One region of the Streptomyces sp. NPDC097619 genome, then DNA from elsewhere that is predicted to be linked to it. Evidence: riboswitches for the same ligand, from Rfam matches in the RefSeq annotation. Region 1 holds a riboswitch; the other holds the start of a gene.
What was found. A riboswitch is a leader RNA that binds a small molecule or an ion and turns the genes downstream of it on or off. The one in region 1 is predicted to bind S-adenosylmethionine.
Positions count from the first base shown of each region.

Region 2: another riboswitch for S-adenosylmethionine. It lies ahead of ABTZ17_RS26865 (aminotransferase class V-fold PLP-dependent enzyme); the one in region 1 lies ahead of thrC (threonine synthase).

Region 1 is NZ_JBEOSD010000007.1:36,574-43,526, reverse strand. It holds gene groL (chaperonin GroEL) at 1-935, opposite strand, end outside; gene ABTZ17_RS03455 (cold-shock protein) at 1,275-1,478, opposite strand; gene ABTZ17_RS03450 (MoaD/ThiS family protein) at 2,022-2,300, opposite strand; gene thrC (threonine synthase) at 2,339-3,640, opposite strand; SAM riboswitch class I at 3,634-3,791, opposite strand; gene ABTZ17_RS03440 (glucosyl-3-phosphoglycerate synthase) at 4,039-4,989, shown strand; gene ABTZ17_RS03435 (alpha,alpha-trehalose-phosphate synthase (UDP-forming)) at 5,131-6,516, shown strand; gene otsB (trehalose-phosphatase) at 6,804-6,953, opposite strand, start outside.
Region 2 is NZ_JBEOSD010000120.1:17,023-23,975, forward strand. It holds gene ABTZ17_RS26855 (rhomboid family intramembrane serine protease) at 43-747, shown strand; gene ABTZ17_RS26860 (Lrp/AsnC family transcriptional regulator) at 744-1,025, shown strand; gene ABTZ17_RS26865 (aminotransferase class V-fold PLP-dependent enzyme) at 1,126-2,559, opposite strand; SAM riboswitch class IV at 2,788-2,904, opposite strand; gene trpD (anthranilate phosphoribosyltransferase) at 3,010-4,098, opposite strand; gene qcrB (cytochrome bc1 complex cytochrome b subunit) at 4,263-5,891, opposite strand; gene qcrA (cytochrome bc1 complex Rieske iron-sulfur subunit) at 5,888-6,946, opposite strand; gene qcrC (cytochrome bc1 complex diheme cytochrome c subunit) at 6,943-6,953, opposite strand, start outside.

The sequences.
Region 1 (6,953 bases):
AGGCCCGCGTTCTCCAGCTTGAGGCCGACCTCCTCGGAGATGACGGTGCCACCGGTGAGGATGGCGATGTCGCCGAGCATGGCCTTGCGGCGGTCACCGAAGCCCGGGGCCTTGACGGCCACGGACTTGAAGGTGCCACGGATCTTGTTGACGACCAGGGTCGACAGGGCCTCGCCCTCGACGTCCTCGGCGATGATCAGCAGCGGCTTGCCGGACTGCATGACCTTCTCCAGCAGCGGAAGGAGGTCCTTCACGTTGCTGACCTTGGAGTTGACGATGAGGATGTACGGGTCGTCCAGGGACGCCTCCATACGCTCCATGTCGGTGGCGAAGTACGCCGAGATGTAGCCCTTGTCGAAGCGCATGCCCTCGGTGAGCTCGAGCTCCAGACCGAAGGTCTGCGACTCCTCGACGGTGATGACGCCTTCCTTGCCGACCTTGTCCATGGCCTCGGCGATGAGCTCGCCGATCTGGGTGTCGGCGGCGGAGATGGAGGCCGTGGAAGCGATCTGCTCCTTGGTCTCGACATCCTTCGCCTGCTCCAGCAGGGCGCCGGAGACGGCCTCGACGGCCTTCTCGATGCCGCGCTTGAGGGCCATCGGGTTGGCGCCGGCGGCGACGTTGCGCAGGCCCTCGCGGACCAGCGCCTGCGCCAGGACGGTCGCGGTGGTCGTACCGTCACCGGCGACGTCGTCCGTCTTCTTGGCGACTTCCTTGACCAGCTCGGCGCCGATCTTCTCGTACGGGTCCTCCAGCTCGATCTCCTTGGCGATGGACACACCATCGTTGGTGATCGTGGGGGCGCCCCACTTCTTCTCAAGGACGACGTTGCGACCCTTGGGGCCAAGGGTGACCTTGACGGCGTCGGCGAGCTGGTTCATGCCGCGCTCGAGACCGCGCCGGGCCTCCTCGTCGAACGCGATGATCTTGGCCATGTGAAGTGGTCCTCCCGGACTGGGGTGGATTGCTCCGGACCGTGTCTGGCGCCCGCGACGGACGGCCTGCGCACCTGGCGGTTCCTTGCCCCGCCGGGCCCGCGAGCCTCACCGACTCGATCCTCGTCTTTATCACTCTCACCCGGAGAGTGCTAACGCCAATGATTAGCACTCGACCCACCCGAGTGCAAGCGGCTCTCACGGATGAGCCAAGCGGGGACAGGGATCCGGGCGGGCCGCGACCCGGTCGGGAAGGGTCCGGGCATGCGCGAGGGGCCCGCTCCCTGGTGGGATGCGGGCCCCTCGCGACGTAAGCGTCAGTGGTCGATCGCGCCGAGCTCAGCTGGCGAGCTTGACCATGTCCGCCTGCGGACCCTTCTGGCCCTGCGAGATCTCGAACTCGACTCGCTGACCTTCTTCAAGGGTGCGGTAGCCGTCCATCTGGATCGCGCTGTAGTGGACGAACACGTCCGCACCACCGTCGACCGCGATGAAGCCGTAGCCCTTCTCCGCGTTGAACCACTTGACGGTGCCCTGAGCCATGCCTAACTCCCCTGTTACTGGCCCTTGCGCGGGGCCGCACTCCGCGGTCCCGGGTCAGAACTTGCGCCGGAACGCGTCGACCGCGGCTGAATGTATCTGCACCAACGCGGTCTGCAACAGGTCATTCCGCTGAGAAATCAAGACAGGAAGATATGTCGACAATCGCCGCTTTTTCGGAGGACTCCCGGGCAACTCGGACGGGACAAAACACGCCCAAGACCCATATGCCACAAGCACATTGGCCCGATGTCGCCCCTGACCCGACCCCTACATATGTCCGGGGCACACTCCGGGAGGGGGCGCTACCCCAACCCTACCGCGTCCAACCAAGCAGAATTACCCCCTCCGCTTCTGGCGGAGGGGGTAATCAGGGGTGACGCCCGGAAAAACAGGGGATCCGTTTCGGAATTCAGAATTCCGAACTATCGGTTCCGAATCGGCCCTCCCGGCGGAAGATCTCCGGAACCGGAGCTTCCGACCGGGGTGGACCGATGGATCAGCACATCCGTGGATCGGCGGACCCGGAGATCAACGACCCGGCGGTCAGCAGCCGCCCGCGACCGCGGGGATGATCGAGATGCCGGCACCCTCCGGCGTGGCCGCGTCGAGGCCGCCCTCGAAGCGGACGTCGTCGTCGTTCACGTACACGTTCACGAACCGGCGCAGCTTGCCCTGGTCGTCCAGGACGCGGGCGGCGATGCCCGGGTGGCTCGCCTCCAGGGACTCGATGACCTCGGCGAGGGTGGCGCCCTCGGCGGGGACCTCGGCCTGGCCGCCGGTGTAGGTGCGCAGGATGGTGGGGATGCGGACGGTGACGCTCATGGCGGAACTGCCTTCCGGGTGCGAGGGCGAGGGGATGGTCAGGCGAGGCCGGCGGCGCGGAACGCGTCCAGGCTGGGGCGGATGACGGCGGTCTGGCCGGTGTCCCCGGACACCGCCTCCAGGGTCTTCAGGCCGTCGCCGGTGTTGAGGACCACGGTGGTGAGGGACGGGTCGAGCTGCCCGTTCTCGATGAGCTTCCGGGTGACGCCGACGGTCACGCCGCCCGCGGTCTCGGCGAAGATGCCCTCCGTCCGCGCCAGCAGCTTGATGGCCTCGACCACCTGCGTGTCGTCCACGTCCTCGACGAAGCCGCCGGTGCGGCGGGCGATGTCCAGGACGTACGGGCCGTCGGCCGGGTTGCCGATGGCCAGGGACTTGGCGATGGTGTTCGGCTTCTGCGGGCGGACCACGTCGTGGCCGGCCTTGAAGGCGGTGGAGACCGGGGAGCAGCCCTCGGCCTGGGCGCCGAAGATCTTGTAGGGCTTGTCCTCGACCAGGCCGAGCTTGATCAGCTCCTGGAGGCCCTTGTCGATCTTGGTGAGCTGGGAGCCGGAGGCGATCGGGATGACGAGCTGGTCGGGCAGCTGCCAGCCGAGCTGCTCGCAGATCTCGTAGGCCAGGGTCTTGGAGCCCTCGCCGTAGTAGGGGCGGAGGTTGACGTTGACGAAGCCCCAGCCCTCGCCCAGCGGGTCGCCGATGAGCTCGGAGCAGAAGCGGTTGACGTCGTCGTAGTTGCCCTCGATGCCGACGAGGTCGCCGCCGTAGACGCCGGCCATGACGACCTTGCCCTGCTCCAGGTCGTGCGGGATGAACACGCAGGAGCGGAAGCCGGCGCGGGCCGCGGCGGCGCCGACGGCGCCGGCGAGGTTGCCGGTGGAGGAGCAGGAGAGGGTGGTGAAGCCGAAGGCGCGGGCGGCCTCGACGGCGATGGCGACGACGCGGTCCTTGAAGGAGTGCGTCGGGTTGCCGGAGTCGTCCTTGACGTAGAGCTTGCCGGTGACCCCGAGGGCCTTGGCGAGGTTCCGCGCGTCCACGAGCTTGGTGAAGCCGGGGTTCAGGCTGGGCTTGTCGGCGACGTCCGCGGGGACGGGCAGCAGCGGGGCGTAGCGCCAGATGTTGTTCGGGCCGGACTCGATGCGGGCGCGGAGGGCCTCCGGGTCGCCGAGCGGCAGCTCGTAGGCGACTTCGAGGGGGCCGAAGCATTCGACGCAGGCGAAGATCGGGCCGAGTTCGAAGCGGGTTCCGCACTCGCGACAGGAGAGTCCGGTGGCGGGGCCGAGGTCGGTCCGGGTACGGGTGGCGGTCTGTGCAGCCATGATGGCGAGGCCCTTTCTCCTCATCTTCCCCGTGGCGTACGTCGCCACGAGACGGAATTGGCACCTTCCCTAGCCGGTGGTGGCCTCGCGGGCATGTTGCGGATGCGCGAGATAACCGACTGGAGGGTTGCCGGGGCTTCAACGGGCCGTGTCCCTCTGCCCCTCTGGATGAGCGGTATGGCACCGGCGGAAGCACGTGGGCGCGGCCGGGCGTTTGTGCGCGGAGCGACCCCGACATGCGATGGTCGTCCGCGTTGTTCAAGACTGTAACCGAAGGGCGGGGTGGTTGAGACAGTCGTCCGATCCGCGAGATGGGTCACATTCCTGTCCTCAACACCCGCCCAGACCATGGAAACAACGGAATTCGCGGACCGCCGCGCTCGACGGGGCGGCGCGGACCACGCAGACAGGGAGTGCTGACCGTGCTGGAAGAGGTGGAGCGCTGGCTTGCCCGCCGGTCCTGGTCGGCGGCCGACCGCCCGCTCGCCCGTCTGGCGGCCGCCAAACGGGCCTCGGGCACCACCGTGAGCGTGGTGCTGCCGGCCCTGAACGAGGAGGCGACGGTCGGGGAGATCGTCGCGGTCGTCCGGCGGGAGCTGATGGACGGGCTGCCGGTGCCCCTGGTGGACGAGCTGGTGGTGCTGGACTCGGGATCCACGGACCGGACGGCGGAGGTGGCGGCGAAGGCCGGGGCGCGGGTGGTGCACCGGGACGAGGTGCTGCCGCGTATCCCGGCGGTGCCGGGCAAGGGCGAGGTGCTGTGGCGGTCGCTGCTGGTGACCACGGGGGACGTGGTCTGCTTCGTGGACGCGGACCTGCGGGACTTCGAGGCGGCGTTCGTGTCCGGGATCGTGGGTCCGCTGCTGACCGATCCGGAGGTGCAGTTCGTCAAGGCGATGTACGACCGGCCGCTGGGCAGCGCCCCGGGACAGGGCGGCCGGGTGACGGAGTTGGTGGCGCGACCGCTGCTGAACCTGCACTGGCCGTTGTTGGCCGGGTTCGTGCAGCCGCTGGGCGGGGAGTACGCGGTGCGCCGGTCGCTGCTGGAGCGGCTGCCGTTCCCGGTGGGGTACGGGGTGGAGCTGGGGCTGCTGGTGGACGCCCTGCACACGGTGGGTCTGGACGCGTTGGCGCAGGTGGACGTGGGGGTCCGGGTGCACCGGCACCAGGACGGCCGGGCGTTGGGCCGGATGGCGGCGGCGATCTACCGGACGGCTCAGGTCCGGCTGTCGCGGGGCCATCTGGTGCGGCCCGAGCTGGTGCAGTTCGAGCGGGGCGAGGCGGGTTTCGAGCCGCGGACGTACCCGGTGGACACGGAGGAGCGGCCGCCGATGCGGGAGATCGAGGAGTACCGGGCCCGGCGCGTGGCCTGAGCGGGCGGGGCGGGGGGCTTCGGGCGGCGCGGCGCGGGGCGTCGCGCGGGGGCGTGGCGGGGGACCGGGTGTCCGTGTGACATGGGGCTCGGCGCGTCCGGGGGACGTTTGAGCCCGGGTGGGCCGGGCTAGGTTGGCCGCATGGCTTCCCAGGTGCTCGTCGCAGCGAACCGTGGCCCGCTCTCCTACTCCCTGACCGAGGAGGGAGCCCTCGTCGCCCGGCGCGGCGGGGGCGGACTGGTCTCGGGGCTGTCCGCCGCCCTCGGGGACCGGCCGGACGCGGTGTGGGTGTGCGCGGCCCTGTCGGAGGCGGACCGGGAGGCGGTGCGGCGCGGGGAGTCCGAGCCGGGGGTGCTGATGCTCGACGTGCCCGGGGAGGTCTACGACGCCGCGTACAACGGCATCGCGAACTCCGTGCTGTGGTTCCTCCACCACCACCTGTGGGAGGTGCCGCGGGAGCCGGTCTTCGACGCGGCCTTCCGGGAGCGGTGGGCGGGCTACCGGGCGTACAACCGGGCCTTCGCGGAGGCCCTCGCGGAACGGGCCGCGCCGGGGGCGGCGGTCCTCGTGCAGGACTACCACCTGGCGCTGGTGCCGGGCATGCTCCGCGCACTGCGCCCGGACCTGCGGACGGCCCACTTCACCCACACCCCGTGGGCGGCCCCGGGCGTCTTCGCGATGCTGCCCGCCGACATCGGCCGGGAGCTGTTGGAGGGGATGCTCGGCGCGGACCTGCTCGGTTTCCACACGGAGCGGTGGGCGGCGGACTTCCGGGGGTGCGCGGAGGCCGCCGGGTTCCCGCCCGGGGAGGGGCCGCGGCTCGCGGTGTACCCGCTGGGCGTGGACGGGGAGGAGCTGCGGGAGCTGGCCCACCGGCCGGAGGTCGAGGACCGGCTGGCGCAGCTGCGGGCGGAGACGGAAGGACTGCTGACGGTGGTGCGGGTGGACCGCACCGAGCTGTCGAAGAACATCGTGCGCGGGCTGCTGGCCTACCGGGAGCTGTTGGTGACGCGGCCGGAGTGGCGGGGCCGGGTGGTGCACCTGGCCTCGGCGTACCCGTCGCGGCAGGACCTCGCGGTGTACCGGGAGTACACGGCGGAGGTGGCCCGGGTGGCGGAGGAGATCAACGAGGAGTTCGGCACGGCGGACTGGCGTCCGGTGCTGGTGGCGGTGCAGGACGATTTCGCGCGCTCGCTGGCGGTGTACCGGATGGCGGACGTGGCCCTGGTGAACCCGGTGCGGGACGGCATGAACCTGGTCGCCAAGGAGATCCCCGTGGTGTCGGAGGCCGGTTGCGCGCTGGTGCTCTCGCGGGAGGCGGGGGCGTGGGCGGAGCTGGGTGAGGACGCGATCGGGGTGAACCCGTTCGACGTGTCGGAGACCGCGGGGGCGCTGCACGAGGCCCTGTCGATGGCGGGGGCGGAGCGGGCCGAGCGGACGAAGCGGTTGGCCGTGGCGGGGGTGGGGTGGCCGCCGGTGCGGTGGTTCGAGCGGCAGCTGAGCGATGTGGGTGGGGCGGGGGTCTGAGCCGAGGCTTCCCGGAGGGGTGGGGCTGGGGGTGGTGGTCCCGTCCGTGCTCGGGCGCGCCTCACCGATCGCCTCGAACGCCGGCGGGGCTGGGATGGGGCCTGCACGTCTTCGGGCGCGGCTCACCGGTCGCCTCAAACGCCGGCGGGGCTGGGATGGGGGCCCGTCCGAGCTCGGGTGCACCTCACCGATGCGCTCAAACGCCGCGCGGGCTTGATGGGCGCCCCCGCCGGCGTTTGAGGCGCGCCGGGTGCGGAGCAGGCGGGGTCGTGGGTGGAGCGGCGCCGTCAGGTGGTGGTGGCTTCGGCGAGGGCGGCGAGGAAGGTGACGACCGAGGCGGGGCCGTCGAGGACGAGGTCGGCCCGGGCGGCCAGTTCGGGGACTTCGGTGGAGCCGCTGCACACGAGCAGTCCCGGCAGCCCGTCCGCCCTGAGCTT
Region 2 (6,953 bases), on a different contig from region 1:
CGCTTCCTCCCCGTACGCCATGCTCTGGCCATGATCGCAAGCATGACCGCACGGTGGTTCCGGGGCCCCGTGGTCACCCACGCGCTCATCGCGGCCTGCTCCCTCGCCTTCCTGCTGAGCCCGCTCTCCGGCTTCGGGGCGCCCACGACCACCGGCCCGGAGCTGCTCGACGCCCAGGACGCCTACCTGCGGCGCTGGGGCGTGGTCCCCGCCGAGCTGTTCACCCCCTCGCTCCGCACCGCGCTCACCCCGCTCACGGCCCTCTTCGTGCACGGCAGCTGGCTGCACCTGCTCGGCAACATGCTCTTCCTCTACGTCTTCGGCGTGATGACCGAGGAACGCATGGGCCGGCTCCCCTTCACCCTCTTCTACCTGGTCTGCGGCTACCTCTCGCTGGTGGCCTACGCCGCCGCCAACGCCGCCTCCGACCGCACCCTGGTCGGGGCCTCCGGGGCCATCTCCGGGATCCTCGGCGCCTTCCTGTGCCTCTTCCCCCGCGCCCGGGTCACCAGCGTCTTCCCGTTCCTCTTCTTCCTGCCCCTGCGCTTCCCCGCCTGGATCGTGCTGGTGTTCTGGTTCGTGCTCCAGTGGCTGGCCGCGCAGCGCGCCGGCAGCGGCCCCGGGGTGGCCTACCTGGCCCACCTGTCGGGCTTCACCCTGGGGTTCTGCCACGCCTGGGTGTGCTATCGGCGTACGACTAGAGTGAGCAGCCCAGTACCGGCCACCGAGGGAGACAACCCGCCGTGATCACCGCTCTCGTCCTGATCAAGACCAGCGTGGACCGGATCCCCGAGATCGCGGAGTCGATCGCGGCCCTGGAGAACGTCAGCGAGGTCTACTCCGTCACCGGCACCTACGACCTCATCGCCCTGGTCCGGGTGGCCCGCCACGACGACCTCGCCGACATCATCCCGGGCCGCATCAGCAAGATCCCCGGCGTCGAGGCCACCGACACCCACGTGGCCTTCCGCACCTACTCCCAGCACGACCTGGAAGCGGCCTTCGCCATCGGCCTGGACGCCTGAGCCATCCCGCCGGATCGGGCCCGGGACACGCGCGGGGCCGCGGTGGGGGGCACGGAACAGGCCGTTCCGTCCCCCCACCGCGGCCCCGCGGCCGTACGGCTCAGACCGCCGGGACGCAGCGGCCGTCCTCGGTGCGGTACTGCCAGCGGGCGCCGTCCGACACCAGCTCCTTGACGGCCCGCACGAACCGCTCCACGTGCTCGTCCGGGGTACCCGCGCCGAAGCTGACGCGGATCGCGTTCAGCGAGCGCTCGCCCGGGGCCGCCTCCGGCGCCCCGCACTCCCCCGGCTCCTGCGGCTCGCTGCCCAGCAGGGTGCGCACCAGCGGGTGCGCACAGAAGAGCCCGTCCCGGACCCCGATGCCGTACTCGGCGGACAGGGCCGCCGCGAAGTGCGAGCTGTTCCAGCCCTGCACCACGAACGAGATCACCCCGACCCGCGGCGCCTCGTCCCCGAACAGCGACAGCACCTTGACCTCCGGAACCTCCGCCAGCCCGGCCCGCACCCGCGCCACCAGCTCCTGCTCCCGGGCCACCAGGCCCTCGAACCCGGCCTCCTTCAGCGCCCGGCAGGCCGAGGCGATGGCGTAGACGCCGATGACGTTCGGGGAGCCGGCCTCGTGCCGGGCCGCGGTGGTGTGCCACTCCACCTCCACCCCGCCGTCCTCGCGCCGCGCCACCTTGCGGGAGGCCCCGCCGCCCGCGAGGTAGGGCTCGGCGTCCTGGAACCAGTCGGCGCGGCCCGCGAGCACGCCCGAGCCGAAGGGCGCGTACAGCTTGTGGCCGGAGAAGGCCACCCAGTCCACGTTCAGTTCCCGCACCGACACCGGGTGGTGCGGGGCCAGCTGGGCCGCGTCCAGCACGATCCGGGCGCCGTGCGCGTGCGCCGCCGCCGCCAGCTCCTTCACCGGCCACAGCTCGCCGGTCACGTTCGAGGCCCCGGTCACGCACACCAGCGCCGGCCCCTGGGGGTCCCGGCCCGCGAGCGCCCGCTCCAGGGTGGCCACCGCCTCGGCCGGGGTGCGCGGCGCGTTCAGGTACGTCACCCGGGCGTCCCGCCACGGCAGCAGCGAGGCGTGGTGCTCGGTCTCGAAGACGAACACCTCGCAGCCCGCCGGGATCACCCGCGCCAGCAGGTTGAGGGAGTCGGTGGTGGACCGGGTGAAGACCACCTGGTCGGCGGGGCGGCAGTCGAGGAACTCGGCCACGGTGGCCCGGCTCTGCTCGAACAGGTCCGTGGACAGCTGCGAGAGGTACCCGGCCCCCCGGTGCACGCTGCCGTAGTAGGGGGCGTAGGCGGCCACGTCGTCCCAGACCCGCTGGAGGGCGGGGGCGCTGGCGGCGTAGTCGAGGGCCGCGTAGGTCACCTCGCCACCGGTCACCAGGGGCACGGTCACGTCCCGGCCGAGGACGGGCAGCAGCGGGGCGGAGCCGTGGGCCGCGCAGGCGGGGTCGGCGCCCTCGACGCAGCAGGCGGGGGCCGGGACGGAGGCGGCGGGGGTGGTGGTGACGGCGGCGTGCGGGTACGCGGACATGGCGGAATCTCCCGGTGGGGCAGTGCGGAATGGCTTCGACGGACCCGTACGGCGCGGCGCTCCGGGGCTCCGGAACGGCGGACGGCGGTACGGGGTGGTGCCTCGACGCGGCGGGGGGCACGGAAGCCCGGCCCGGGCGGAGGGTGAAGAAAGGGCGCTACGCGCCTATCGCATTCGCTTGCTCACGGAAAACGCTCCTCGAGGACCAGGACCCCTGGTGGTTCGAGGGGTCCGCGCTTGCCGCAGACCTCGCTGCCTGCGGCCTGGTCATCACCCGGGGCACCCCGCCACGGACGGAGGGTTGCCGGACAGCAAGCCGGGGCCTCAACGCTGTCACTCGTGACCTGCCATGCATCCTGCCACAAGATCCGGTACGCGCAAGCCCCGGTCCGCGATGCGGACCGGGGCTCGGCGCGGAGGGCACGCACGGAGAAGCCGTGCGCCGGGCGCTCAGGCGTTGCTGACGGCCACCCAGCGCTCCAGGGCGGCCCGGGCGGAGCCGGAGTCCACCGACTCGGCCGCCAGGGCGATGCCGGCCCGCAGCCGCTCCTCCAGGGAGCCGGAGCCCAGCCGGGGCTCGGCCCCGTCGATGCCGTCCACGGCCACCAGGGCGGCCGCCGAGTTCAGCAGCACCGCGTCACGGACCGGGCCGGTCTCACCGGCCAGCAGGCGCCGCGCCACGTCGGCGTTGTAGGAGGCGTCGGCCCCGCGCAGCGCGGACACGTCCACCAGCTCGATGCCCACGTCCCGCGGGTCGAAGGCGAGCTCCTCCACGGCCCCGTCACGGACCCACCAGACCCGGGAGGTGGCGGTCGTGGTCAGCTCGTCCAGGCCGTCGTCCCCGCGGAAGACCAGCGCGGAGGAGCCCCGTTCGGCGAGCACCCCGGCCATGATCGGGGCCATCCGGGCGTCCGCGACCCCGGTGGCCTGGGCCCGGACCCGGGCCGGGTTCGTCAGCGGGCCGAGGAAGTTGAGCGGGGTGCGGATCCCGAGGTCCTTGCGGGCCGTGGCGGCGTACCGCAGCGCCGGGTGGAACTTCACGGCGAAGCAGAAGGTGATGCCCGCCTCCTCGGCGACCTGCGCCACCCGGGCCGGGGTGAGGTCCAGGTTGACGCCGAGTTTCTCCAGCACGTCGGAGGCCCCGCTCGCGGAGGAGGCGGCGCGGTTGCCGTGCTTGACCACCTTGGCGCCGGTGCCCGCCACCACGATGGAGGACATGGTGGAGATGTTGACGGTCTTCGCGCCGTCGCCGCCGGTGCCGACGATGTCCACCGTGCGGCCCGGGACCTCGATCAGATTGGCGTAGGCGTACATGGTCCGCACGAGACCGGTGTACTCCTCGACGGTCTCGCCCTTGGCGCGCAGGGCCACCGCGAAGCCCGCGATCTGGGCGTCGGTGGCCTCCCCCCGCATGATCCGGTCCATGGCCCAGGCGGTGTCGTCCGCGGTCAGGTCACGCCCGGCGACGAGGGTTTCGAGAACGGCCGGCCAGGACCGGTCCGCCACGCTGTCGCCGCCTGCCGGGGTCACAACGTTCATGGTCCACTCCTGGGTCCACAGCCGAAAAGTAAGGGCCCCAGCCTATCCAGCCCCGGAGACGGCAAAGAGCCCCGTCCACCGAGTGGACGGGGCTCTCGCCGTGGCGATCAGTCTGCGACCGGAGGGGATCCGGCCGGTTCAGCCGAAGCTGCGATCAGCGGGGATCAGTGGTGGCCGTGGCCGCTCTGGATCTCCTTGAACTCCTCCGCCGTGGGCTTCGGAATCTGGTTGTCCTGACCGTAGTACGCCTTGCTCAGCTTCACCCGGGTCTTCTCCAGGCGGTTCACCTTGCGCTCCACGCCGTTCTCGTCGACCAGGGGGCCGATCTCGGCCGGCTGGTACTGGTGGTGCGCCGTGAGCGTGTGCAGCTTGGCGGCCGGCAGCGGCTCGTGGACCTCGACGAACTCACCGTGCGGGAGCCGCTTGATGATGCCGGTCTCGCGGCCGTGCAGCACCTTGTCGCGGTCGCGGCGCTGGAGACCCAGGCAGATCCGCTTGGTGATGACGAACGCGATGACCGGGCCCACGAAGAAGCCGATCCGGGTGAACCAGGTGATGGCGTTGATCGACAGGTGGAAGTACTGCGCGAACATGTCGTTTCCACCGGCGATCAGCAAGATGACGTACCAGGTCAGCCAGGCCACACCGAAGGCGGTACGGGTCGGGGCGTTGCGCGGGCGGTCCAGGATGTGGTGCTCGCGCTTGTCGCCGGTGACCCAGGACTCCACGAAGGGGTAGACCGCGATCGTGGCCAGCACCAGCGGGAAGATCACCAGCGGGACGAAGACGCCCAGGACCAGCGTGTGGCCCCAGAGGTTGATCTCCCAGCCCGGCATGGCACGGATGAGGCCCTCGGAGAAGCCCATGTACCAGTCCGGCTGCGCGCCCGTGGACACGTGGTCCGGGACGTACGGGCCGAGCGCCCAGATCGGGTTGATCGAGGCGATCGCCGCGATGGCCGCGATGACACCGAAGACCAGGAAGAAGAAGCCTCCGGCCTTGGCCATGTAGACCGGCAGCAGCGGCATGCCCACCACGTTGTTGTTCGTGCGGCCGGGGCCCGCGAACTGGGTGTGCTTGTGGTAGAAGACCAGGATCAGGTGGGCCACCAGCAGGCCGAGCATGATGCCCGGCAGCAGCAGGATGTGGATCGAGTAGAACCGGGCCACGAAGTCGTGGCCGGGGAACTCGCCGCCGAAGAGGAAGAACGACAGGTACGTGCCGACGATCGGCACGGACAGGATCGCGCCCTCCATGAAGCGGACACCGGTGCCCGAGAGCAGGTCGTCCGGCAGGGAGTAACCGGTGAAACCGGTGAACATGCCGAGGACCAGCAGCAGGAAGCCGAAGACCCAGTTGACCTCACGCGGCTTGCGGAACGCGCCGGTGAAGAAGACGCGCATCATGTGCACCATCATCGCGGCCACGAAGATCAGGGCCGCCCAGTGGTGGATCTGCCGGATCAGCAGACCGCCGCGCACGTCGAAGCTGATGTCCAGGGTCGAGGCGTACGCCTCGGACATCCGGACACCCTGCATGGGCACGTACGAGCCGTGGTACACGACCTCGTTCATGCTCGGGTGGAAGAACAGGGTCAGGTAGACGCCCGTCAGGATGATGATGATGAAGGTGTAGAGGCAGATCTCGCCGAGCATGAAGGACCAGTGGTCCGGAAAGATCTTCCGCATGTTGGACTTGGCCAGGGTGTAGATGCCCAGGCGGCCGTCCGCCCAGTCGGCGACGCGCTCGCCGGCCGGGGCCTTCCGCTGATCGTTGGCAGTGGTCGTGCTCATCCGCGCTCCCAGAAAGCAGGGCCGACGGGCTCTTCGAAGTCGCCGAGCGCCTCGAGGAAGCCTTCGTCATTCACGCCGATCCGCAGCTGCGGGAGAGCGTGACCGGCGGGGCCGAAGATGACGCGGGCACCGTCGGAGAGGTCGAAAGTGGACTGGTGGCACGGGCAGAGCACGTGGTGGGTCTGCTGCTCGTACAGGCTGATCGGGCAGCCGACGTGGGTGCAGATCTTGGAGTAGGCCACGATGCCCTCGTGGGACCACTCCAGTTCCTTCTTGTCCTTGATGTTCTCCGGCTGGATCCGGACGATCATCAGGGCGGCCTTGGCGATCTGCGACATGTAGTCGTGCTGGTCCTCCTCCAGGCCCTCGGGCATGGCGAAGGTCAGCGAACCGACGGCGACGTCCTCGGGACGCAGCGGCTCCATCGTGTTCTGGTTGATGAGCAGCTTGCCCTTGGCCCACAGGGTCTTGCGCAGCTTGTCCTCGGGCAGCGGGCCCAGGTCGCGCAGGAGCACCACACCGGCGAGCGGCACCATGGCCATCGCGCCGAGCATCGTGTTGCGGATCAGCTTGCGGCGGCCGATGTCGGATTCCTTGACACCGTCGGCGAAGTCGGAGAGGAGCTTCTCCTTGACCTCGGGCTCGGCCGCGATCGGGTGACGCTCGTCGGCGATCTCGACGTCCGACATCAGGGTGCGGGACCAGTGGACCGCACCGGCGCCGATGCAGAACAGCGCCAGACCCAGGGTCAGGCCGAGAGCGAAGTTCAGTCCGCTCACGTGCCCGATCGGGAAGATGTAGACGATCTTGTCGACCGGGATGGTCACGTAGGAGGCGATGAAGCCGATCGTGGCCAGCATCGACACCGTGAACAGCAGGGCCACGGTGCGCTCGGACCGCTTGGCGGCCCGCTCGTCGATGTCCTGGATGCGCGGCTTGTGGGCCGGCAGGCCGGGGTCGGCGAACGGGTCGTCCTTCACCGCGACGGTGCCGTGGTGGGCGTCGCCCTGCTCGCTCGGCAGGTGCTTCTCTTCGGGAATCTCTTGGCTACTCATGACTTCT